2 regions of the Streptomyces antibioticus genome follow, and region 2 is predicted to be linked to the other one. Evidence: riboswitches for the same ligand, from Rfam matches in the RefSeq annotation. Region 2 holds a riboswitch; the other holds the start of a gene.
The links. Region 2 has a riboswitch for cobalamin ahead of AFM16_RS37440 (CoA-acylating methylmalonate-semialdehyde dehydrogenase). Riboswitches for the same ligand answer to the same signal wherever they lie in the genome.
Positions count from the first base shown of each region.

Region 1: linked by a shared signal. The riboswitch ahead of AFM16_RS12260 (SCO2321 family membrane protein) and the one ahead of AFM16_RS37440 (CoA-acylating methylmalonate-semialdehyde dehydrogenase) in region 2 are both predicted to bind cobalamin.

Region 1 is NZ_CM007717.1:2,754,153-2,765,871, forward strand. Features, by position in the region: gene AFM16_RS12210 (prenyltransferase/squalene oxidase repeat-containing protein) at 1-211, opposite strand, end outside; gene AFM16_RS12215 (class I SAM-dependent methyltransferase) at 208-942, opposite strand; gene AFM16_RS12220 (glycosyltransferase family 4 protein) at 936-2,327, opposite strand; gene AFM16_RS12225 (TetR family transcriptional regulator) at 2,537-3,217, shown strand; gene AFM16_RS12230 (ferredoxin) at 3,243-3,515, opposite strand; gene AFM16_RS12235 (aldehyde dehydrogenase) at 3,519-4,976, opposite strand; gene AFM16_RS12240 (hypothetical protein) at 5,300-5,800, shown strand; gene AFM16_RS12245 (Strvi_7410 family MBL fold metallo-hydrolase) at 5,866-6,909, shown strand; gene AFM16_RS12250 (nuclear transport factor 2 family protein) at 7,056-7,550, shown strand; gene AFM16_RS12255 (phosphotransferase) at 7,547-8,263, opposite strand; cobalamin riboswitch at 8,310-8,429, shown strand; gene AFM16_RS12260 (SCO2321 family membrane protein) at 8,565-9,815, shown strand; gene AFM16_RS12265 (SCO2322 family protein) at 9,812-10,483, shown strand; gene AFM16_RS12270 (energy-coupling factor transporter transmembrane component T) at 10,476-11,603, shown strand; gene AFM16_RS39970 (ABC transporter ATP-binding protein) at 11,600-11,719, shown strand, end outside.
Region 2 is NZ_CM007717.1:8,324,429-8,336,147, forward strand. Features, by position in the region: gene AFM16_RS37420 (hypothetical protein) at 1-230, shown strand, start outside; gene AFM16_RS37425 (energy-coupling factor transporter transmembrane component T) at 263-1,393, shown strand; gene AFM16_RS37430 (ABC transporter ATP-binding protein) at 1,390-2,997, shown strand; gene AFM16_RS37435 (ECF transporter S component) at 3,039-3,809, shown strand; cobalamin riboswitch at 3,873-4,046, shown strand; gene AFM16_RS37440 (CoA-acylating methylmalonate-semialdehyde dehydrogenase) at 4,270-5,793, shown strand; gene AFM16_RS37445 (acyl-CoA dehydrogenase family protein) at 5,799-6,947, shown strand; gene AFM16_RS37450 (enoyl-CoA hydratase/isomerase family protein) at 6,944-8,011, shown strand; gene mmsB (3-hydroxyisobutyrate dehydrogenase) at 8,008-8,904, shown strand; gene AFM16_RS37460 (enoyl-CoA hydratase) at 8,931-9,710, shown strand; gene AFM16_RS37465 (short-chain fatty acyl-CoA regulator family protein) at 9,799-11,241, opposite strand; gene AFM16_RS37470 (MmgE/PrpD family protein) at 11,447-11,719, shown strand, end outside.

The sequences.
Region 1 (11,719 bases), 5.6 Mb from region 2:
TGTAGGCCCGCTCGGCGGCCTCGTGCTCGCCCGCAGCGTCCAGCGCCATCGCGGCCTCGGTGTGGTCCCACGGGTCGAGGTGGTGGCCCCGGAACCAGGGGATCGCGCCGTCCTCCCGCTGCACGGCGAGGATGCCGGCGACGGTCGCGGCGGCCTGCTCGGCGGTGAGGACCCCGGGCAGGACGAGGTGTTCTGTCCGGGGGGTGGTCACTTGGCCGCCACCCGGGGCAGGTGCGGCTTGGTGGCGTAGGCGACGAAGCTCTTGCCGATCAGCGGGTTGAGCGCCTGCTCGGCGACCCGGGTGGCCAGCGGCTTCTTCATGATGTCCCAGACCAGCAGCTTGTGGTACGCGCGCACCGGGAGCGCCTTGTCGTTGTCGACGCCGAACGCGCACTTGAGCCACCAGTACGGCGAGTGCAGCGCGTGCGCGTGGTGGGTGCCGTAGGGCCGGAGGCCGGCCTCGCGGATCTTGCCGAGGAGTTCGTCCGCCCTGTAGATGCGGATGTGGCCGCCCTCGACCTCGTGGTAGGCGTCGGAGAGGGCCCAGCAGACCTTCTCGGGGCCGTAGCGCGGGACGGTGATCGCGATGCGGCCGCCGGGCTTGAGGACCCGGACCATCTCGGCGAGCACGCCCTTGTCGTCGGGAATGTGCTCCATGACCTCGGAGATGATGACGACGTCGAAGGACTCGTCGGGGAAGGGCAGCGCGAGGGCGTCGCCCTCCATGGCGGTGGCGGTGGCGCCCTCGGGGGCCTCGCCGGCCTCCTTCATCGCCGCGAACCACTTGGCGACCTCGCGGATCTCGTCGCCGTTCTGGTCGAGGGCCACGACCTGGGCGCCCCGCCGGTAGCACTCGAAGGCGTGCCGGCCGGCCCCGCAGCCGAGATCGAGGACCCGGTCCCCCGGGGCGAGCGGGAACCGGGAGAAGTCGACGGTCAGCACGTGGCCCTGCTTTCGCGATCGGATACAACGTCAACATCTTCGCGGGCCGGGTGTGCCGGTCCGGCGCCGCCCCCCGCCCCGGCCGCCCGGGCGATGGCCTCGCGGTAGCGGACGACGGTGCCCTCGGCGGCCTTGGCCCAGGTGAACCGCTCCAGCACGCGCCGTCGTCCGGCGGCGCCGAGCCGGGCGCGCAGTGCGGGGTCGCCGAGCAGCCGGGCCAGCGCGGCGGCCAGGGCGCCGGCGTCGCCGGGCGGTACGGCGAGGCAGGTCTCCCCGTCGGCTCCGGCGACCTCGGGGATCGCGCCGCCGGTGGTGGCGACCAGGGGGGTGCCGGTGGCCATGGCCTCGGCGGCCGGCAGCGAGAAGCCCTCGTAGAGGGAGGGCACGCAGGCGACCTCCGCCGAGCGCACCAGGTCGACCAGTTCGGCGTCCGAGATGCCCTTGACGAACTCGACGGCGCCTTCGAGGCCGTAGCGCTCGATCGCCTGGGCGACGGGCCCCTCCTCGGGGCGCTTGCCGACAACGACGAGGTGGGCGTGCGGGTGTTCGGCGCGCGTCTTGGCCAGCGCCTCGACGAGGAAGACCAGGCCCTTGAGCGGGACGTCGGCGCTGGACGTCGTCACGATCCGGCCCGGGACGACGGCCACCGACGGGTCGGGCGCGAACAGGTCGGTGTCGGCGCCGATGTGGACGACGTGGATACGGTCGTCGCGGACGCCGAGGTGGTCGACGATCTCCTGGCGGGAGGTGCCGGAGACGGTGAGCACGGACGGCAGCCGGCGGGCGACCCGCTTCTGCATCCGGGTGAACGCGTACCAGCGGCGCACGGAGTAGCGGCGCTGCCATCCGTCAGCGGCGTCCAGCTCCAACTGCCGGTCTACGGTGATGGGGTGGTGGATCGTGGTGACGAGGGGGGCGCCGACGTCGCCCAACAGGCCGTAGCCGAGGGTCTGGTTGTCGTGCACGACGTCGAACTGTCCGCGCCGGGCGCGCAGATGGCGGCGGGCGCGCAGCGAGAAGGTCAGCGGTTCGGGGAAGCCGCCGGTCCACATCGTCGCCACTTCGAGGGCGTCGATCCAGTCCCGGTACTCGCCGCGCGCGGGGGTGCGAAAGGGGTCGGGCTGGCGGTACAGGTCGAGGCTGGGGAGTTCGGTGAGGGACAGCCGGTCGTCGTGGCCCTCGTCGAGCACCGGATACGGCTGGGAACCGATGACCTCGACGCGGTGTCCGAGGCGGGCCAGCTCGCGCGAGAGGTGCCGTACGTAGACGCCCTGGCCCCCGCAGAACGGGTTCCCCTTATAGGTGAGGAGCGCGATGTCGAGCGGTCGCTCGCCGTCCGCGGCGAGGTCATGCCGGGACCCCGCCTGACTGGCCTCAGCGGTCACTCCGGGCCCCCTTCTGCCTGCATTGTCCCGCGAGACTACGACGGGACGCTAATCTAGAACAAGTTTCAGACTTGATCGTTCGGGAGGCTCTGAATCTACCGGCAGGTAGGGACGCGGTGAGCAGTGGATCAGGTGATTCACGCCACGGCGGGCCGTGCCCTTCCGCTGTGTGATCACCGGCCCTCACCGACTGTCACGGAACAGGACCCATGCCTGCGGAAGACAGCACCCAGCGCCCCGCCACCGCTCCCTCCCCCGCGCCCGCCGCCACCCCCTCCCCGGCTCTCGGCGCCACCCGGTCCGGGGGCCCCTCCCCGCTCACCGAGCGGCAGGAGGCCCGCCGTCGGCGCATCCTGCACGCGAGCGCCCAGCTCGCCAGCCGGGGCGGTTTCGACGCGGTGCAGATGCGGGAGGTCGCCGAGTCCTCCCAGGTCGCGCTGGGCACGCTCTACCGCTACTTCCCGTCCAAGGTGCATCTGCTGGTCGCCACCATGCAGGACCAACTGGAGCACATGCACGGCACGTTGCGCCGCAAGCCCCCGACCGGCGAACGGGCGGCGGAGCGGGTCGCGGAGACGCTGATGCGCGCCTTCCGCGCCCTCCAGCGCGAACCGCATCTGGCCGACGCGATGGTCCGCGCGCTGACCTTCGCCGACCGCAGCGTCTCGCCCGAGGTCGACCAGGTCTCCCGGCAGACGACGGCGATCATCCTGGACGCGATGGGCCTGGAGGACCCGACGCCCGAGCAGCTCTCCGCCGTCCGCGTCATCGAGCACACCTGGCACTCGGCCCTGATCACCTGGCTCTCGGGGCGGGCCTCGATCGCGCAGGTCCGCGTGGACATCGAGACGGTGTGCCGCCTGATCGACGTGACGGAGCCGCGGGCGTGAGCCCTGCCGGTCCTTCCGGGCCCCTCTACTCCTCCGGCGGGAACACGGGCTCGCCGCTCCCCGCCAGCGTCACCATGATCGCCTCCACCGGGCAGCCCTCGGCCGCCGCCAGCACCTGTTCGCTGGCGTCGGTGTCGGGGTCGACCGGGCGGGACTGACGGGCGCTGTCGAGGCGGAACCCGTCCGGGGCGTGGTGGAGGCACTGGGCGGAACCGATGCACAGGGAGCGGTCGACCTCGACGTGCCAGCGGTCGCCCGCGCCCACGCCCGGCTGCTCGCGCAGGGGAGTCGCCCCCATGGTTCAGCCCTCCCAGCCCGCCGGGAGGTGGATCATCTTGTGCTCCAGGTACTCGGAGTACCCCTCGGGCCCGAACTCCCTCCCGAGACCGGAGTTCTTGTAGCCGCCGAACGGTCCGAGCATGTCGAGACTGAACGTGTTGACGGAGTACGTCCCGGTACGGACCCGGCGGGCGACGTCGACGCCGTGGGCCACGTCGCCCGTCCAGACGCTGCCGCTCAGCCCGTAGTCGGAGTCGTTCGCGATCTTCAGCGCCTCGTCCTCGTCGCCGTAGGGCAGGAGGCAGATCACCGGGCCGAAGATCTCCTCGCGGGCGATGCGCATGGAGTTGTCGACGTCGCCGAAGAGGGTGGGTTCGACGTACCAGCCGCGTTCCAGGCCGGGCGGACGGCCGCCGCCCGTGAGGATCTTGGCGCCCTCCTCCTGGCCGATGCGGATGTAGTCGAGGCTGCGGCGCCGCTGCCGTTCGGCGACCAGGGGGCCGACCTGGGTGGCGGGGTCCAGCGGGTCGCCGACCACGAGCGCGCTCGCCGCTGCGGCGAAGGCGTCGGCGAACTCGTCGTAGCGGGAGCGCGGGAGCAGGATGCGGGTCTGGGCGACGCACGCCTGGCCGTTGTTCATCCAGGCCGCGGAGACGATGCCCGGGACGGCCGTGGCGAGGTCCGCGTCCGGCAGGACGACGGCCGCCGACTTGCCGCCCAGCTCCAGGGTGACGCGGGTGAGGTTGCGGGCGGCGACCTCCATGACCCGCTTGCCGGCCGCGACCGAGCCCGTGAAGGAGACCTTGTCGACGCCGGGGTGCCCGACCAGGTACTCACTGACCTCGCGGTCGGCCGGGAGCACCGACAGCACGCCCTCGGGCAGCCCGGCCTCGCGGGCGATGTCGGCGAGGATGTAGGCGTCCAGGGGCGATTCGGGCGACGGCTTGAGGACCACGGTGCAGCCGGTGAGCAGCGCGGGGGCGAGCTTGGCGGCGGCGACGAACTGCGGGACGTTCCAGGGAACGACGGCCGCGACCACGCCCACGGGCTCGCGCCGCACGAGGATCTTCCCGAGGACGCCGTCGCGCCGCTCCTCGTACGGGAATCCCTCGGCGACCTTGATCGCGGAGTCCCACACCATCATCGCGCCGAGGGCCTGGGCGAGGACGCTCCAGGAGTACGGGGAGCCGTTCTCGGAGGAGATCACCCGGGCGATCTCCTCGTGCCGCACGGCGATCGCGTCCTTGATCCGCCCGACGACGGCGATCCGCTCGCCGAGGGACAGCCGAGGCCAGGGCCCTTCGTCGAAGGCCCGCCGCGCGACGGCCACGGCCCGGTCCACATCCCCCTCGGAGGCGTGCGGCACCCGCCCGATGACCTCCTCGGTATGCGGCGAGACCACCTCGATCACACCCTCACCCAGGGGTTCGGTCAGCTTCCCCCCGATGACCAACTGTCCGTGTTCCACGAGCTCGGCCATGTCCACTGCCTTCGCTTCTGACGGTGTTTCAGAACTGATACCAGTTCTAATTGAACTAAGCCAGGGCGCGGCGACGACCTACGATGATCTGCATCCGACAGCGGGGGGCGGGGGCCATGGGGCGACGGATATGGGCCAGGACTGTGGGGGCGGCGGCGGTCGCGACCGTTCTAGCGGCGTGCTCGCAGGGCGGGGGCGCGGCGAAGGATCCCGAACGCAGCTCGTCGTCAACGGCGTCGGTGCGGCCGTCCGGGCCGTCCGGGCCGTCCGGGCCGTCGGCACGGGAACAGGCGCGGGAGCGGGTCGAGTCGCATCGGCAGCAGGTGTTGACGAAGATCGCCACGGGCACCAAAGCCCCTGACGGCGAGGGGCTGAGCGTGGTCGGCGCGTACCCGCAGAGCACCGCGTTCTTCTGGTCGACAGCGGACGGGCGCTACTGCATCGCGATATACGACCCCAGCCACCACACCGTGCAGTGCCATGAGTCCACCAAGCCCTTCAGCCGCACCCCGAAGCTGATCCGCCTCTACGAAACGGACTTCGGTTCACCGGGCGGATACGTTCTGCTCGTCGCCGCCGACCGCGAGACCATCCGGACCGTCACCTGCGGCGGCGCACCGGTGGAGTTCCGGGAGATCCGGGTGAACGGCAAGGCTGATACCCAACGCACCGTCTACGCGCTGAAGTTCGAGGGCTGGACGGCCGGTGTCCTCAAGGTGCGGGTGGCGCGGGGCGACAGTGTCCATGCGACGGACCTCGCCCTGGCCACGAGCGACGACGAGGTTCCGCCGGACTCCGACTGGCATTCCTGTGGGGCTAGTTAGGCGTCGGGAACAGTCGACGGTCGACTCGGGCACCCATTGGAACTCGTTCTCGTTATAGTGGGCAGATGGTGAGCAGTCGGGGTCAGGTCCGGGCGTACGACCATGGCGGTGGGGTGCGTTCGCTGCGGGTTCCCATTCCGGACAATCCCCTGGGCTTCACCCTCGTGTACGTCGTCGACACCGACCGTGGGCCCGTGTTGGTCGACACCGGGTGGGACGATCCGGGGGCCTGGGATGTCCTGGTCGACGGGCTCGCAGCGTGCGGTGCGGGTGGCGTCGGTGAGGTGTACGGCGTCGTCATCACCCACCACCACCCCGATCACCACGGGCTCTCCGGCAAGGTGCGGGAGGCGTCCGGGGCCTGGGTGGCGATGCATGCCGCCGACGCCTCGATCGTGCGGCGGACCCGGGAGACGCGGCCCGAGCACTGGTACACGTACATGGCGAACAAGCTCACCGCCGCCGGTGCCCCCGAGGAGCATGTCGCGCCGCTGCGGACCGCCCGCCGCGCCCTGCCCGGGTTCGCCCCCGCCCTGCCCGACCGGGAGATCGTCCCCGGTGAACTGCTCGACCTGCCCGGACGCCGCCTGCGGGCGATCTGGACCCCCGGGCACACCCCCGGCCATGTCTGTCTCCACCTGGAGGAGGAGCACCCGGGTGGACTGCCGGGCCATGGGCGGCTGTTCTCCGGAGACCATGTGCTGCCCGAGATCACCCCGCACATCGGCCTGTACGAGGATCCCGACGACGCCACCGTCACCGACCCGCTCGGCGACTACCTCGACTCCCTCGAACGCGTCGGCCGCCTCGCCCCCGCCGAGGTCCTCCCGGCCCACCAGCACCCGTTCACCGACGCCCCGGCCCGGGTACGGGACCTGCTCACACACCACGAGGACCGGCTCACCGGACTCCTCGCCCTGCTCTCCACCCCCCTCACCCCCTGGCAGCTCGCCGAGCGCATGGAGTGGAACCGGCCCTGGGCGCAGATCCCCTACGGGTCGAGGAACATCGCGGTCTCGGAGGCCGAGGCCCATCTGCGGCGCCTGGTGAAACTGGGGCGCGCAGAAGCGGTGACGGGCAGCGAACCGGTGACCTACGTGGCGGCCTGACCGACGGTCCGGCACGGATGCCGTCAGCGTTCACACGGCCGATCCACCGAGTTCACGCCCGCGCCGTACGGTGCCCGCAGAACGCCCCGAACCGCACCGCCGCACACCGCCTCGCACCCGTTCCGGCACCCCTGGTGGCATCGCCCATGGACCCGATCGAGCAGCTCCTCGCCGAACGAGCCTGCCGGCGCCTGCTCCTCGACCTCGTCCGGAGCCTGGACCTCGATGAACCCGCCTCCGTGGCCGAGCTGTTCACCGAGGACGGCACCTGGACCTGGCCGGAGGGCGACCGGCGGATCACCGGCCGCGCCGCGCTCCGCGCCCACTTCGACTCCCGCCCCGCCGACCGGCACACCCGCAGCCTGATGTCGTCCGTGCACGTCGAGGTGGTCTCCCCGGACACGGCGACGGCGACCTCGTACTTCACGACCTTCCGGGTCGAACACGACCGTACGGCCGCCGTCGGCGCCGGACCCCGCAACGACCCCCGCCGCAGCGAACCCCCCGCCCCGCCCGCCACCGAGCCCGACATCCGCATCGGCCACTACGAGGACACCCTCCGCCGCACCCCCGACGGCACCTGGCTCCTCGCGGCCCGCACGCTGTTCCTCCCAAGCGGCGGACCGGCGCCACTCCTCTAAAGACCGGCCACCGACCGCACCAACTCCCCCGCCGCACCCAGGAGTTCGATCTCCTCCCGGCTCATCGTCGGATTCACCGCCCGCCGCCGCAGCGCCTCCGTCAGGCCGTCCTCCGTCAGGCCGCCCTCCGTCAGCCCCTCCCCCGTGAGCGCGGACGGGTCCGCGAGCAGCGCCGCCAGCATCTCGCCCGCCGGTGCAGCGACCGGCTCGGCGGAGACGGCGACCTGGGCGAGGATCACCGCCGAGGTGCCCCAGTCCAGCGCCGGGTCGCCCTCCGCCGCGTTGGCCCAGTCGATGACCCGGGGTCCGTCCACCGAGAGGATGACGTTCTCGGGGTGGAGGTCGAGATGCAGGACGTGCGCGTCGGGCGAGGTCAGCCCCGGCACGGCGTGCAGCTCACGCAGCAACCGGGCGAGGAGCGCGCCCGCCTCCACCGGGTCCAGCGCACCGGCCGCGAACGCCTCCACCATCGTCGGCCCGTCCACCCGCTCCATCACCAGATCGGTGAGCGCACCGGGCGACGGCCGTACCGCAGGCGCCGGATAGCCGTGCGCGCGGACGTGCGCCATCAGCGCCCCCTCCGCCGCCGCGTCCCCGTACCCCGCCCGGTCGCGGCGCAGCACCCACGCCTCGTCGATCTCGTACACGTCGGCCGTGCGGCCCGAACCGAGCAGTCTGCCCGGGACGCCCGGCCCCCTCCCCGTCGCACTCATGCGCCGAAACCTACGCCCGAGCCGCCCGGCCGCACAGCCGCCCCTCAGCCTCCCGGCTACCTGCGGGTAGAGTGACCGCGTCGTATCACGCTCGTACGGGGGGAAGCCGGTGCAATTCCGGCGCTGACCCGCAACCGTGAAGCCACCCCGTGGCCAGCCGGACCGCCGCGTACGGGATCGTGACCGGCTCATGCGCGTCGGCGAGCCCGCCGTCGCGCGGCACCGTCGAGGAATGCGGAGCCGAGCCGCCGGGGTGTCCCGTGCTGCCTGGCTCCCCCACCGGGAGAGGCACCCGCCGATCATGAAGTACCGTCACCGCGCAGCGGCCCTGGCCGCCACCGCCGTCGTGCTCGCGGGCGCCGGCCCGGCCGCCGCCGCAAGCTCGTCACCGGCCCCGTCGCCCACCCCGTCGGTGGCCATACCCGACGGCCTCTACGGCACCACCGACCCGACCTACGACGGCGTGTGGCGCCAGTCGCTCGCCCTGCTCGCCCAGGAGTCGGTGGGCGTGACCCCGGCCGACAAGGCGGTGGCCTGGCTGGCGGGACAGCAGTGCGCGAACGGCGCGTTCGCCGCGTTCCGCGCCGACGCCGGCAAGCCCTGCGACGCCAAGCTGATGGTGGACACCAACAGCACGGCCGCCGCGACCCAGGCACTGGCCGCGCTCGGCAACCACGACGCCGAGGTCCGCAAGGCCGTGACCTGGCTGAAGTCCGTCCAGAACGCCGACGGCGGCTGGGGCTACACCCCCGGCGGCGCCAGCGACGCGAACTCCACCTCGGTCGTCGCCGGTGCCCTCGCCCAGGGCGGCGAGACCGTGCCGAACCTCCGCAAGGGCGGCAAGTCCCCCTACGACGCCCTGCACACGCTCGCCCTGCCGTGCGACGGGAAGGACGCGGGCGCGTTCGCCTACCAGCCCGGCAAGAAGGGCGAGTTGGCGGCCAACGCGGACGCGACCGCGGCGGCCGTGCTCGGCCTGCTCGGCGAGCCGCTGACCGGCAGCCGCCAGGACGACTCCGCCTCCCCCGCCGCCTGCACGGCCTTCGACGCCTCCAAGGAGCCCGAGAAGGGCGCCGCGAACGGAGCCGGCTGGCTCGCCGAGGCCATGGCGAAGGACGGCCACCTCACGTCCGCGCTGCCCGGCGCCGAGGACCAGCCCGACTACGGCAACACCGCCGACGCGATCGTCGCCCTGTCCTCCACCGGCCTGAACGACCAGGCCGAGGCGCCCCTGCGCTGGCTGGAGGGCAACTTCGCGCAGTGGGCGAAGGACAGCGGCCCGGCCGCCTACGCCCAGCTCGTCTTCGTCGCGAACGCGGCCCGGGGCGCCGACGCCCGGGACTTCGGCGGACAGGACCTGGTCAAGCTGCTGAACGCGACCGGGCCGGCGCCCAAGGCCGTGGAGAAGAAGGACCAGAGCACGGCGTCCGCCGAGAAGAAGGACGACGACAAGGGTCTGAGCCCCGCGTACACCATCGGCGGCGGTCTCCTCGTCGGCGCGGCCATCGGCTTCGTCCTCATGGTCCGCGGCCGGAAGCGGCGGCAGTCGTGACGCCCGGGCGATCCCTCCACCCCTGTCGCCGCCGCGCCGCCGCGCGCGTCCTGCTCCTGGCGCTGGCGCTGCTGCTCCTGGTCCCCGCCCAGGCGCAGGCGGCCGGTTACCGGTACTGGTCCTTCTGGGACCGGTCCGGCGACCGCTGGGTCTACGCCACCCAGGGGCCGTCCACCGCGCGCCCCTCCGACGGCGACGTCCAGGGTTTCCGGTTCGCGGTCAGCGCGGACTCCTCCGACGCGGACCAGCCGCGCGGCGCAGCGTCGTTCGACGCGATCTGCGCGCGGACGCCCGCGAAGGACGGGACGAAGCGGGTCGCCCTGGTCATCGACTTCGGTACGGCGGCGGACGCCCCGTCCGGCGAAACCCCGCCCGCGGCCCGTTCGGCCTGCGCCCGGGTCTCCCCCGACGCGACCACGGCCGAGGCCCTCGCCTCGGTCGCCAAGCCCCTGCGCTACGACACCTCCGCCATGCTCTGCGCGATCGCGGGCTACCCCCGGACGGGCTGCGGGGAGCAGGTGTCCTCCGACGGCACGCCCACCGCCAAGGGCGAACAGCGGGACGACGACGGCTCCGGCCCGTCCGTGGGCCTGATCGCGGGCGGCGCGGTCGTGGCCGTACTGGCGGGCGCGGCGGTCTGGCAGGCACGGCGGCGGAGGAATGGCTGACGACGGCCGCCCCGGCGGCGGGGCGGTGCGCCAGGAGCCGGTGCGAGCGCAGGGCACCCCCCTGCACCCCGCCGCCTGGTGGCTGTGGGCGCTGGCGCTCGGCACCGCCGCCACCCGCACCACCAACCCGCTCCTCCTCGCCCTGCTCCTGGCCACCTCCGCGTACGTCGTCACGACCTGCCGCCCGCCCACGCCCTGGGCGCGCTCCTACTCGGCGTTCCTGAAGCTGGCCCTCGCCGTCCTCGTCATCCGGCTGGTGTTCGTCGTCGCGCTGGGCTCCCCGGTCCCCGGCACGCATGTGATCGTGACGCTGCCCGAGGTCCCGTTGCCGGAGTGGGCGCAGGGCATCCGGCTGGGCGGCGCGGTGACCGCCGAGGGGGTCCTGTTCTCCCTCTACGACGGTCTGCGCCTCGCCACGCTGCTGGTCTGCGTGGGCTCCGCGAACGCCCTCGCGAGCCCGTCCCGCCTGCTCAAGGCGCTGCCCGGCGCGCTGTACGAGACGGGCGTGGCCGTGGTCGTGGCGCTCACCTTCGCGCCGAACCTGATCGCCGACGTCCAGCGGCTGCGGGCCGCGCGCCGGCTGCGGGGCCGTCCGGACCGCGGGGTGCGCGGCCTCCTCCAGGTCGGCCTGCCGGTCCTGGAGGGCGCGCTGGAGCGTTCCGTCGCCCTCGCCGCCGCGATGGACGCGCGCGGGTACGGCCGTACCGCCGACGTCCCCGCCCCCGTCCGCCGTACGACGACCGCGCTCACCCTGGGCGGTCTGCTCGGCATCTGCGCGGGCACGTACGGGCTGCTCACCGCGGCCGGGGCGGACTACGGCCTGCCGCTCCTCCTGGCCGGTGTGACGGCGGCGCTGGCCGGGCTGCGGCTGGGCGGCCGCCGCTCCCCCCGCACGCGTTACCGTCCGGACCGCTGGACGCCCCGCGCGTGTCTGGTCGCCGGGTCCGGTGTCGCGGTGGCCGCGCTGCTGACCGTCGCGTCCGGCACCGATCCGGAGGCCCTGCACCCGGGTGTCGTCCCGCTGACGGCGCCCACGCTGCCCGTGTGGCCCGCGGCGGCCGTACTCCTCGGGCTGCTGCCCGCGTTCCTCGCCCCCGCGCCTCCCAAGGAGCCGTCGTGATCCGCTTCGAGAACGTCTCCGTGACGTACGACGGCGCCTCCGAGCCGACCGTGCGCGGCGTCGACCTCACCATCCCCGAGGGCGAACTCGTCCTGCTCGCGGGCCCGTCGGGGGTC
Region 2 (11,719 bases):
GGCCCAGCGCCACCCCTTCACCGACACCGAGCCCGTCCGCCGCCCCGTCGACGTCCTCACCCGCGGTGGCCGCGCCTCGTCCCGGCCCCGGCGTCGTGGACGCCGCGCCCGCCGCCGACGCGCGGCACGACGCCGGGTCGATCACCCCGGTCGTCACCGGCGCCGCCCTCGTCGCGCTGATCGGCGCCGCCGCGGCCTACGCGGCCCGCCGGCGTCGCCGTACCGAGTGACCGCGGTGGCCCGTACGACCGTGGAGGCGCCGATGTCCGGCCCCCGCCCGGCGCCGGACGCGGGCGGGCGACGGCTGCCGCGCCTCCTGCATCCGATGGCCTGGTGGGTGTGGGCGCTGGCCCTCGCCACCGCCGTCAGCCGCACGAACAACCCGCTGCTGCTGTTCCTCGTCCTCGCGGTCCTCGGCTACGTCGTCACCGCCCGCCGTACCGAGGCACCCTGGGCGCGCGGCTTCAAGTACTACCTGTACCTGGCCCTGACCGTCGTGGCGATCAGGGTGGTGTTCCGTGCCGTGTTCGCCACCGGCATCACACCCCGCGACCACTTCCTGTTCTCCCTCCCGCACCTCCCCACCCCCGACTGGTACGCGGGCATCCGGATCGGCGGGCCGGTCTCGCTGGAAGCGCTGCTGTCGGCGGCGACCGACGGACTGCGGCTGGCCTGCATGCTGTGCTGCATCGGCGCCGCCAACACCCTCGCCAACCCCAAACGGGCCCTGCGCGTCCTGCCCGGCGCCCTGTACGAACTCGGCGTCGCCGTCACCGTCGCCCTCAGTGTGGCCCCACAGCTTGTGCAGAGCGTGCAACGCGTGCTGCGCGCCCGGAAGTTGAGGGCAGGCAGGACCCGGGGCGCGCGGGCCCTGCGCGGCATCGCCGTCCCCGTCCTGGAGGACGCCCTGGAACGCTCGCTGCGCCTCGCCGCCGCCATGGACTCCCGCGGCTACGGCCGCGCGGGCCGCGCCACCCCCCGCTCCCGCCGGATCACCGGCGCGCTCATGCTGCTCGGCATGTGCGGCCTGTGCGCCGGCGCCTACGGGCTGCTGGACGCCACCGCGCCCGCCTTCCTCGGCCTGCCCGCCCTGGGCCTCGGCGCGCTGCTGTGCGTGGCGGGCCTGCGTCTCGGTGGCCGACGCGTCACCCGCACCGCCTACCGTCCCGACCCCTGGCGCCTGCCCGAGTGGGCCGTGGCGGGCAGCGGCGTCCTGGCCGCCGTCCTGCTCCTCACCCACCTCGGCTACGACCCCGCCCAGCTCAACCCCACCTTCTACCCGCTCACCTGGCCCCGACTGCCCCTCGTGCCGACCGCCGCGATCCTGCTCGCCGGCACCGCCGGATTCCTCGCGCCCCCGCCCAGCCCCACCCGGAGAGCCGACGCCCCGTGATCACCTTCGACCAGGTCACCGTGCACTACGAGGACGCGCCCGAACCCGCCCTGCGCGACGTCGACTTCACCGTGGAGGAGGGCGAACTCTGCCTCGTCGTCGGGCACACGGGCGTCGGCAAGTCGACGCTGCTCGGCGCGGTCAACGGACTCGTCCCGCACTTCACCGGCGGAACGCTGTACGGCCGGGTCACGGTCGACGGCCGTGACACCGCCCACCACCCGCCGCGCGAACTCGCCGATGTCGTGGGCGTGGTGGGGCAGGACCCGATCGACGGCTTCGTCACCGACACCGTCGAGGAGGAACTCGCCTACGCCATGGAGCAGTTGGCGATCCCGCCGGGAACCATGCGCAAACGTGTCGAGGAGACCCTCGACCTGCTCGGTCTCGCCGACCTGCGCCACCGCGCCCTGCACGAACTCTCCGGCGGCCAGCAGCAGCGCGTCGCCATCGGATCCGTCCTCACCGCCCACCCCCGCGTGCTCGTCCTCGACGAACCCACCTCCGCCCTCGACCCGACGGCCGCCGAGGAGGTCCTCGCCGCCGTCACCCGCCTCGTCCACGACCTCGGCGTCACCGTCCTGATGGCCGAGCACCGCCTCGAACGCGTCGTCCAGTACGCCGACCGCGTCATCCACCTCCCCGGCGACGGCCGCGCCCGCATCGGCCCGCCCGCCGACATCCTGCGGACGTCGGCCATCGCGCCGCCGATCGTCGAACTGGGCCGTGCCGCGGGCTGGTCGCCGCTGCCCCTGTCCGTCCGCGACGCCCGCCGCGCCGCCGCACCCCTGCGGACCGAACTCGCCGGCCGCACCCCGGACCCGGTCCGCCCGGCGCCCGCGGGGGAGCCCGCCCGGCTGCTGACGGCCCGCGGCATCACCGTCGCCTACCGCGGCGTGCCCGCCGTACGCGAGGTCGACCTGGAGCTGCGCTCCGGTGAGGTGACCGCGCTCATGGGCCGCAACGGTTCCGGAAAGTCCTCCCTCCTCTGGGCGCTGCAAGGCTCAGGACCGCGCCGCGCCGGAACGGTGAAGGTCGCCGGCGGACCCGACCCGCACGACGTGCCCGCCGCACGCGCCCGCCGACTGGTCGGCCTGGTCCCGCAGACGCCCGCCGACCTGCTCTACCTGGAGAGCGTCAAGCAGGAACTCGACCAGGCGGACGCCGAGTCGGGCACCACGGTCGGAGCACGTGACGTCCTGGACCGCATCGCGCCCGGCATCGACGACGCGACGCACCCCCGCGACCTGTCGGAAGGACAGAAACTCGCCCTCGTCCTCGCCATCCAGCTCTCCGCCGCGCCCCGGATCGTCCTCCTGGACGAGCCGACCCGCGGCCTGGACTACCGCGCCAAGACGGCGCTCATCAAGATCGTGGACACCCTCGCGGCGGACGGCGGATCGGTCGTCGTCTCCACCCACGACGTCGAGTTCGCCGCCCGCGCCGCCGACCGCGTGATCGTCATGGCCGAGGGGGACGTCGTGGCGGACGGCCCGACTACGGACGTCATCGTGGCCTCACCGGTGTTCGCACCCCAGACGGCGAAGATCCTCGCACCGCTGCCGTATCTGACCGTCGACCAGGTGAAGGCGGCCCGACCGTGAGGACCGCCGCCATCCGGCTGACCCCACGGGTCGCCGTCGTCATGACGATGGCGGCGTTCCTCGGCGTCGTCGCCTTCTTCTGGCCGTTCGTCGTCGCACCCGGCAAGTTCGGCTCGAACTACGCGCCGCCCGTCATCTTCGGTGTGCTCCTGGTGCTCGTCCTGTGCGTGGTGCTGTCGGAGATCGCCGAGGGCGGCATCGACTCCAAGGCCCTGGCCATGCTGGGCGTCCTGTCCGCGGTGAACGCCGCCCTGCGCCCCCTGGGAGCCGGCACGGCCGGCGTCGAGACCGTCTTCTTCGTCCTGGTCCTCGCCGGCCGCGTCTACGGACCCGGCTTCGGCTTCACCCTCGGCTGCACCTCGCTGTTCGCCTCGGCGCTCATCACCGGTGGCGTCGGGCCGTGGATGCCGTACCAGATGTTCGGGTGCGCGTTCGTCGGGATGCTCGTCGGATTCCTCCCCCGGGCGAGCGGCCGGCGCGAGGTGCTGATGCTGGCCGTCTACGGCTCCCTCTCCGGCTATCTCTTCGGCTTCCTGCTCAACCTCTCCTTCTGGCCCTTCTCTGTGGACCCCGGCAGCTCCGTCGCCTATCTGCCCGGCCTCCCCTTCACCGAGCAGTGGCAGCGCTACATCGCCTTCGACCTCGCCACGTCCCTCGGCTGGGACACCGGCCGGGCGGTCACCAACTTCGTGTGCGTCCTGCTGGCGGGCCCCGCGGTGCTGACCACCTTCCGCAGGGCCGCCCGCAAGGCCCGCTTCCGCGCCCCGGTGCGCTTCGCCGACCCCCGGACGGCGGAATCCGAACCCGGCTGACCAGCCACGTTCTCGTGGAGGGGCTCGCCGCACTGGATTTACTAGGATGTCCAACTATATAGTCGCGCGTACAAGGCCCGCGGTGCAGGGAAGCCGGTGCGATTCCGGCGCGGTCCCGCCACTGTGACCGGGAAGTACGCCGTCGAGCGGTACGCCACTGACGAGAAGGACGTCGGGAAGGCGGACGGCGCGCGCTGATCCGGGAGTCAGGATACCGGCCGCGGGACGTTCCGTGTTGTCCACGAGGATGGAGCTGACACGCATGGCACCGGTGCGCGCACCCGACCCCGGCAGGGCCCCACTGCCCCTGCCCGGCCCGCTCCCGCACGTCACCGTCAGGACCTGACGGCCCGTACGCCATACGCGATCTCGCGCAGCCCCCGCACCCGCCCGCCACCACGTCGGCATGCGGCGGCCTGCCGCGCCATCCCCGGATCCCTCCTGACGAGAGCAGGCAGTCATGGTCCGAGAGCACGAACGCGCCTCCGTGCGCGAGTTGACGCACTTCGTCGGCGGCAAGCACACCCCGGGCACCTCGGGGTCCTACGGGGAGGTGTACGACCCCAACACCGGGGAGGTCCAGGCGCTGGTGCCGCTGGCGAGCCGCGCCGAGACGGAAGCGGCGATCGCCGACGCCGTCAACGCCCAGCGGGAATGGGGCGAGTGGAACCCGCAGCGCCGCGCCCGCGTGCTCCTGCGGTTCCTCCAGCTCGTCGAGCAGGAAAGGGACCCGCTCGCCCGGCTGCTGTCGTCCGAGCACGGCAAGACGGTCGCCGACGCCCACGGCGACCTCCAACGCGGCCTGGAGGTCGTGGAGTTCGCCGCCGGAATCCCGCATCTGCTCAAGGGCGAGTTCACCGACAACGCCGGCACCGGCATCGACGTCCACTCGCTGCGCGCTCCCCTCGGGGTCGTCGCCGGGATCACGCCGTTCAACTTCCCCGCGATGATCCCCCTGTGGAAGGCGGCGCCCGCGCTCGCCTGCGGCAACGCCTTCGTCCTCAAGCCGTCCGAACGCGATCCGTCGGTCCCGCTCAGGCTCGCCGAACTCTTCCTGGAGGCGGGGCTGCCGCCCGGTGTCCTCAACGTCGTCAACGGCGGACGGGAGGCCGTCGACACCCTCCTCGACGACCCCCGGGTGGCCGCCCTCGGCTTCGTCGGTTCCACGCCCGTCGCCGCGCACGTCTACGCGACCGCCGCAGCCCACGGCAAGCGCGCCCAGTGCTTCGGCGGCGCCAAGAACCACATGATCGTGATGCCGGACGCCGACCTCGACCAGGCCGTGGACGCGCTGATCGGCGCGGGATACGGCTCGGCGGGGGAGCGCTGCATGGCGATCTCCGTGGCCGTCCCGGTTGGCGAGGAGACGGCCGACGCGCTCGTGGCCCGGCTGAAGGAGCGCATCGGCACCCTCCGCATCGGCCGCAGCGACGACCCGGCGGCGGACTTCGGCCCCCTGGTCGGCCCGGAGGCCGTCGAACGGGTCCGCTCCTACGTCGACCTCGGTGTCGAGGAGGGCGCCGAACTCGTGGTGGACGGCCGCGACTTCGTCCTGGCAGGCCATGAGAACGGCTTCTTCGCCGGCGCCTCCCTCTTCGACCGGGTCACCCCGGACATGCGCGTCTACCGGGAGGAGATCTTCGGACCCGTGCTGTCGGTCGTACGCGCCGCCGACTACGAGCAGGCCCTGCGGCTGCCCAGCGAACACCCCTACGGCAACGGCGTCGCGATCTTCACCCGGGACGGCGACACCGCCCGCGACTTCACCCGGCGGGTGAACACCGGCATGGTCGGCGTCAACGTGCCCATCCCGGTTCCGGTCGCCTACCACACCTTCGGCGGGTGGAAGCGATCCGGCTTCGGCGACCTCAACCAGCACGGCCCGGACGCCATCCGCTTCTACACCCGTACGAAGACGGTCACTTCGCGCTGGCCCGCCGGCCTGAGGGAAGGCGCGAGCTTCACGATCCCCACGATGGGATGAGCGACATGACCGGCACCCTGCTCACCGAGGACCAGCAGGCCCTCGTGGAGACCACGCTCGACTTCGCCCAGGACCATCTCGCCCCGTACGCCCTGGACTGGGACCGCGACAAACACTTCCCCGTGGACGTGCTGCGCAAGGCGGCCGGCCTCGGCCTCGGCGGCGTCTACGTCCGCGAGGAGTCCGGGGGCAGCGGCCTCACCCGATCCGACGGCGTCCTCGTGTTCGAGACCCTCGCCTCCGGCTGCCCCTCCATCGCGGGCTACCTCTCCATCCACAACATGGTCGCCTGGATGATCGACCGCTACGGCGACGCCGGCCAGCGCGAGCGTCGGCTGCCGCGCCTGTGCGCCATGGAGGATCTCGCCGCCTACTGCCTGACCGAGCCGGGCGCCGGCTCGGACGCGGCCGCCCTCACCACGCGGGCCTTCCGGGACGGCGACGGCTGGGTGCTGAACGGCGCGAAGCAGTTCATCTCCGGCGCCGGGGCCGCCCAGACGTACCTCGTCATGGCCCGCACCGGCGGTGCGGGCGCCGACGGGGTGTCCGCCTTCATCGTCGACAAGGACGACGCCGGCCTCTCCTTCGGGCCGAACGAGCGGAAGATGGGCTGGAACGCCCAGCCCACCCGCCAGGTGATCCTGGATGGAGTCCGCCTGCCCGCCGACCGGCTCCTCGGCCGCGAGGGCGAAGGCTTCCGCATCGCGATGAACGGCCTGAACGGCGGACGGCTCGGCATCGCCGCCTGCTCCCTGGGCGGCGCCCGCAGCGCCCTCGACCGCAGCCTCGCCCACCTCGCCGACCGGGAGGCGTTCGGCGGGCGGCTGCTGGACTCGGCGGCGTTGCGCTTCCGTCTCGCCGACATGGCCACGGAACTGGCCGCCGCCCGCGCCCTCGTGCGGCAGGCCGCCCACGCCCTCGACCGGGGCGATCCGCAGGCGCCGTACCTGTGCGCGATGGCCAAGCGCTTCGCCACCGACACCGGCTTCTCGGTCGCCGACCGGGCGCTCCAGCTCCACGGCGGCTACGGCTACCTCAACGAGTACGGCATCGAGAAGATCGTCCGCGACCTGAGGGTCCATCAGATCCTGGAAGGAACCAACGAGATCATGCGCGTCATCGTGGCCCGCGGTCTGACGGAGGCGTTCGGATGAACGACGTCCTGTTCCACCGGAGCGGCCACGCCGCCCACATCACCCTCAACCGCCCCAAGGCCCTGAACTCCCTCACCCGCGAGATGGTGCTCCGCATCGGCGAGGCGCTCACCGAGTGGGAGGACGACCCGGCCGTCGAGACCGTCGTCGTCACGGGCGCGGGGGAGCGCGGTCTGTGCGCCGGAGGCGACATCCGCGCCATCCACGACGACGCCCGCGACGGCGACGGCAGCGCCTCGGCGGCCTTCTGGCGCGACGAATACGCGCTCAACGCCCGGATCGCCCGCTACCCCAAGCCGTACGTCGCCGTCATGGACGGCATCGTCATGGGCGGCGGCGTCGGCATCTCCGCGCACGGCAGCGTCCGCGTCGTCACCGAACGGTCCCGGATCGCCATGCCCGAGACCGGCATCGGCTTCGTACCCGACGTCGGCGGCACCTACCTGCTCGCCCTCGCCCCCGGCGAACTGGGCACGCACCTCGCCCTGACGGGTACGGCGATCGGCGCCGCGGACGCCCTGCTGTGCGGGCTCGCCGACCACCACATGCCCTCGGAATCGCTGCGGTCCTTCGTCGAGGACCTCGCCGAGCTGACGGTGCGCGACGCCCTCCGGCGTCACGTCCAGGAGCCGCCGCCGGGAGAACTGGCGGCCCGCAGGGACTGGATCGACGCCTGCTTCGCCGCCGACACCGTCGAGGAGATCGTCCGGCGCCTCCTCGCCCAGGGCGGCCCGGCCGCCAAGGACACCGCTGAGACCCTCCTCGCCAAGTCCCCGACCGCGCTCAAGGTCACCCTGGCCGCCGTGTGCCGGGCCCGTCGGCTCGGCCCGCTGGAGCGGGTCCTCGACCAGGAGTACCGCGTCTCCCGCGCCTGTCTGCGCGCCCCCGACCTGGTGGAGGGCATCCGCGCCCAGGTCATCGACAAGGACCGCGACCCCCGCTGGTCGCCGGCGACCCTCGCCGAGGTCACCGCCGCGGACGTCGAGCGCTTCTTCGCACCCCTCGGCGAGCGCGAACTCGGCCTCGCCGCCCTGTCCGACACCCCCGAGGAGGTGGTCTGGTGAGCCGCACTGTCGCGTTCGTCGGACTCGGCCACATGGGCGGCCCGATGGCCGCCAACCTGGCCAAGGCCGGCCACCGTGTGCTCGGCCACGACCTGGTCCCCGCGGCCGTGGAGGCCGCCGCCGCGTCCGGCGTCGAGCCCGCGGCATCCGTGACCGGGGCCGTGGCCGCAGCCGACGTGGTCATCAGCATGCTGCCCGCCGGACGCCACGTCCTGGGCCTTTACGACGACATCCTGGCCGCCGCCCGCCCCGGCACCCTCTTCGTCGACTGCTCCACCATCGACGTCGCCGACGCGCGCACCGCTCATGAGCGGGCCGTCGCCGCGGGCATGCGCGCCCTGGACGCGCCGGTGTCCGGCGGGGTGATCGGGGCCGAGGCCGCCACGCTGACCTTCATGGCGGGCGGGGGCGAGGACGAGTTCGCCGAGGCACGCCCTCTGCTGGAGGCCATGGGCAAGAAGGCCGTGCACTGCGGCGGCGCGGGCGCCGGACAGGCCGCCAAGATCTGCAACAACATGATCCTCGGCATCTCCATGATCGCCGTCAGCGAGGCGTTCGTCCTGGCCGAGAGCCTCGGGCTGTCGCATCAGGCGCTGTACGACGTGGCCTCCACGGCGTCCGGGCAGTGCTGGGCACTCAGCGTCAACTGTCCCGTCCCCGGGCCGGTGCCGACGAGCCCCGCCAACCGCGAGTACCGCCCCGGGTTCGCCGCCTCGCTGATGGCCAAGGACCTGGGCCTCGCGACCAACGCGCTGCGCGAGGGCGGTGTGCACGCGGAACTCGGCCTGCGTGCTTCCGAGTTGTACGCCGACTACGCCGAACGCGTCGGCGACACGGAGGACTTCTCCGGCATCGTACGCACCATCAGGGACCGGAGCGGAGACACCACATGACCACCGAGCACATGACCACCGAGCACATGACCGACGGCTACGAAACCGTCCTGGTCGAACGTAAGGGCCGCACCGCCCTGCTCACCCTCAACAGGCCGAAGGCGCTCAACGCGCTGAACCTCCGGGTGATGAACGAGGTCGTCGCCGCGACCGAGGCGCTCGACCGGGACCCGGACTGCGGATGCATCGTCATCACCGGGTCGGCCAAGGCGTTCGCGGCCGGCGCCGACATCAAGGAGATGCAGCCGCAGGGGTACATGGACATGTACCTCGCCGACTGGTTCACCGCCTGGGACCGGCTCGGACAGCTCCGGACCCCGACCGTCGCGGCCGTCGCCGGATACGCCCTCGGCGGGGGCTGCGAGCTGGCCATGCTGTGCGACATCCTGCTCGCCGCCGACACCGCCGTCTTCGGCCAGCCGGAGATCAAGCTCGGGGTGATCCCCGGCTTCGGCGGCTCCCAGCGGCTGACCCGGGCGGTGGGCAAGGCCAAGGCCATGGAGCTGTGCCTGACCGGGCGCACCATGGACGCCGCGGAGGCGGAGCGCGCGGGTCTGGTCTCCCGCGTGGTGCCCGCGGACGACCTGCTCGGCGAGGCGCTCGCCGTGGCCGAGACGGTGGCGGGCATGTCCCTGCCGGTGGCCATGATGGCGAAGGAGGCCGTCGGCCGGGCCTTCGAGACGACCCTCGCCGAGGGCGTCCGCTTCGAACGGCGCCTGTTCCACGCCGTGTTCGCCACGGCCGACCAGAAGGAGGGCATGGCCGCCTTCGCGGACAAGCGGACACCCGCCTTCCGGCACCGCTGAACCACGTGGCGCGCGTGCGGCCCCCGGAGCTGCCTTCCGGGGGCCGCACACGCGCCGCTGAGACACTTCCCTGAAGGCCCCGGCGCCGTCACCTCACGGTGCTCTCCACCGGATACGGCACATAGGTGCGCCGGTCGGGATCGACGGCCAGCCGTCCGCCGGCCGGTGGCCGGGCGCGCTGCGCGCAGTCGCGGCGTTCGCAGATCCGGCAGCCCAGGCCGATCGGGGTGGCGGCACGGGGGTCGTCGAGCGCGATGCCCTCGGCGTAGACCAGCCGGTGAGCGTGGCGCAGTTCACAGCCGAGGGCGACGGCGAACTCGGCACGCGGGGAACGGTGTCCGAACCCACCCCGGGTGATGGTGCGGGCGACCCAGAAGTACCGCTTGCCGTCGGGCATTTCGGCGACCTGTGTCAGGATCCGGCCGGGCGCGGAGAACGCCTCGTACACCGTCCACAGCGGGCAGGTGCCGCCGAGCCGGGAGAAGTGGAAGTCGGTGGCGGACTGCCGTTTGGAGATGTTGCCGGCCCGGTCGACGCGCAGGAAGGAGAAGGGGACACCACGACGGCCGGTGCGCTGGAGGGTGCTCAGCCGGTGGCACACGGTCTCGAACCCGACGCCGAAGCGGGCGGACAGCAACTCGATGTCGTAGTGCACCTCTTCGGCGGCGGTGTGGAAGGCGGAGTACGGCATGAGCAGCGCGCCGGCGAAGTAGTTCGCCAGGCCGATGCGGGCCAGCGCCGACGACTCCGGCGAGGTCAGCCCCGTGGCACCGTCCGCCATCCGGTCGAGCAGCGCCCCGTGCTCCAGCAGCGCGAGCTGGGTGGCGAGCTGAAAGGCGCGCTGGCCGTCGCTCAGCCAGGGAGACAGGAACAGCAGCCCGGTGTCGGGGACGAACCGCCGCGCGTCACCGGCCCGCCCGGCGGCGGCCTGCACGACCCGGACCTGGTGGCGCTCGGCGAGCAGCGCCGTGAGCGGGTCCGCCGTTCTGCCCGGACGCAGACCGAGTGTCCCGGCGATCCGTTCGGCTTCGGTGTCGAGCGGTTCGAAGTGGTTGTGGTGGGCGTAGAAGAAGTCCCGTACCTCGTCGTGCGGTTCGGCGGCAGGCAGCGGACCGCCGGCCGGTCCCGGGGAGCCGAGAGCGGCGGCCTGTTCGACCGTGTCGCGGTAGCGGCGGTGCAGGGCGACCAGGGCGCGCGCCACGTCGGGGTGGTCACGGGCGGCCTCGGTGATCTCCTCGGGGGTGAGCGGCGCGACCGCGCACGCCTCGTCGGCGAGCGCCGTGCGCAGGTCGACGGCGAGCCGGTCCTCGTCGGCCTCGGAGAAGAACTCGGCGTCGACCCCGAAGACCTCCGCGATCCGCAGCAGGACCGACGCGGTCAGCGGGCGCTGACTCTGTTCGAGCTGATTGGCGTAGCTGGTGGAGATGCCGAGCGCGCGGGCCATGTCGACCTGGTTGAGGCCGTGCTCACGGCGCAGGCGGCGCAGCTTGGCATGGGCGTACACCTTGCGGTCGGCTGCTCCTCGTGGCACGGCGCACATCCTTGTCGCAAGCCGGGAAGGGGGACGGTCCGCTAGGGGCCGCTTGCGAACATAGCATCCGCATTCTTCGCAGGTTTCGCAGATCCGCAGCTCCGGGATGTAGGGATTTCGCAGATTGGAGAGGTGGTCGGGCCTATGCGGAACGGGCACTGTCGATCACGTCAGCACTGACAAGCCGCACCCCGCGAGGAGTCCCGTGATCGAGCACCACGTCCGTGTCCACCCCAGCGCCGACCGGCTGCCCCGCGAGGACCAGCTCGCCTGGAAGCTCGCGTCCGTCGCGACGGATGCCGGGGAACCGGACACCGAGAGTGCGGCCATGGCCGTCAACCGGGTGATCGACAACGCCTCGGTGGCCATGGCCTCCCTGCGCCGCCGCCCGGTCGCCGTGGCCCGGGCCCAGGCCGTCGCCCACCGCGCCACCGCCCCCGGCGCCTCCGTCTTCGGCACCCCCACTCGGGTATCCCCG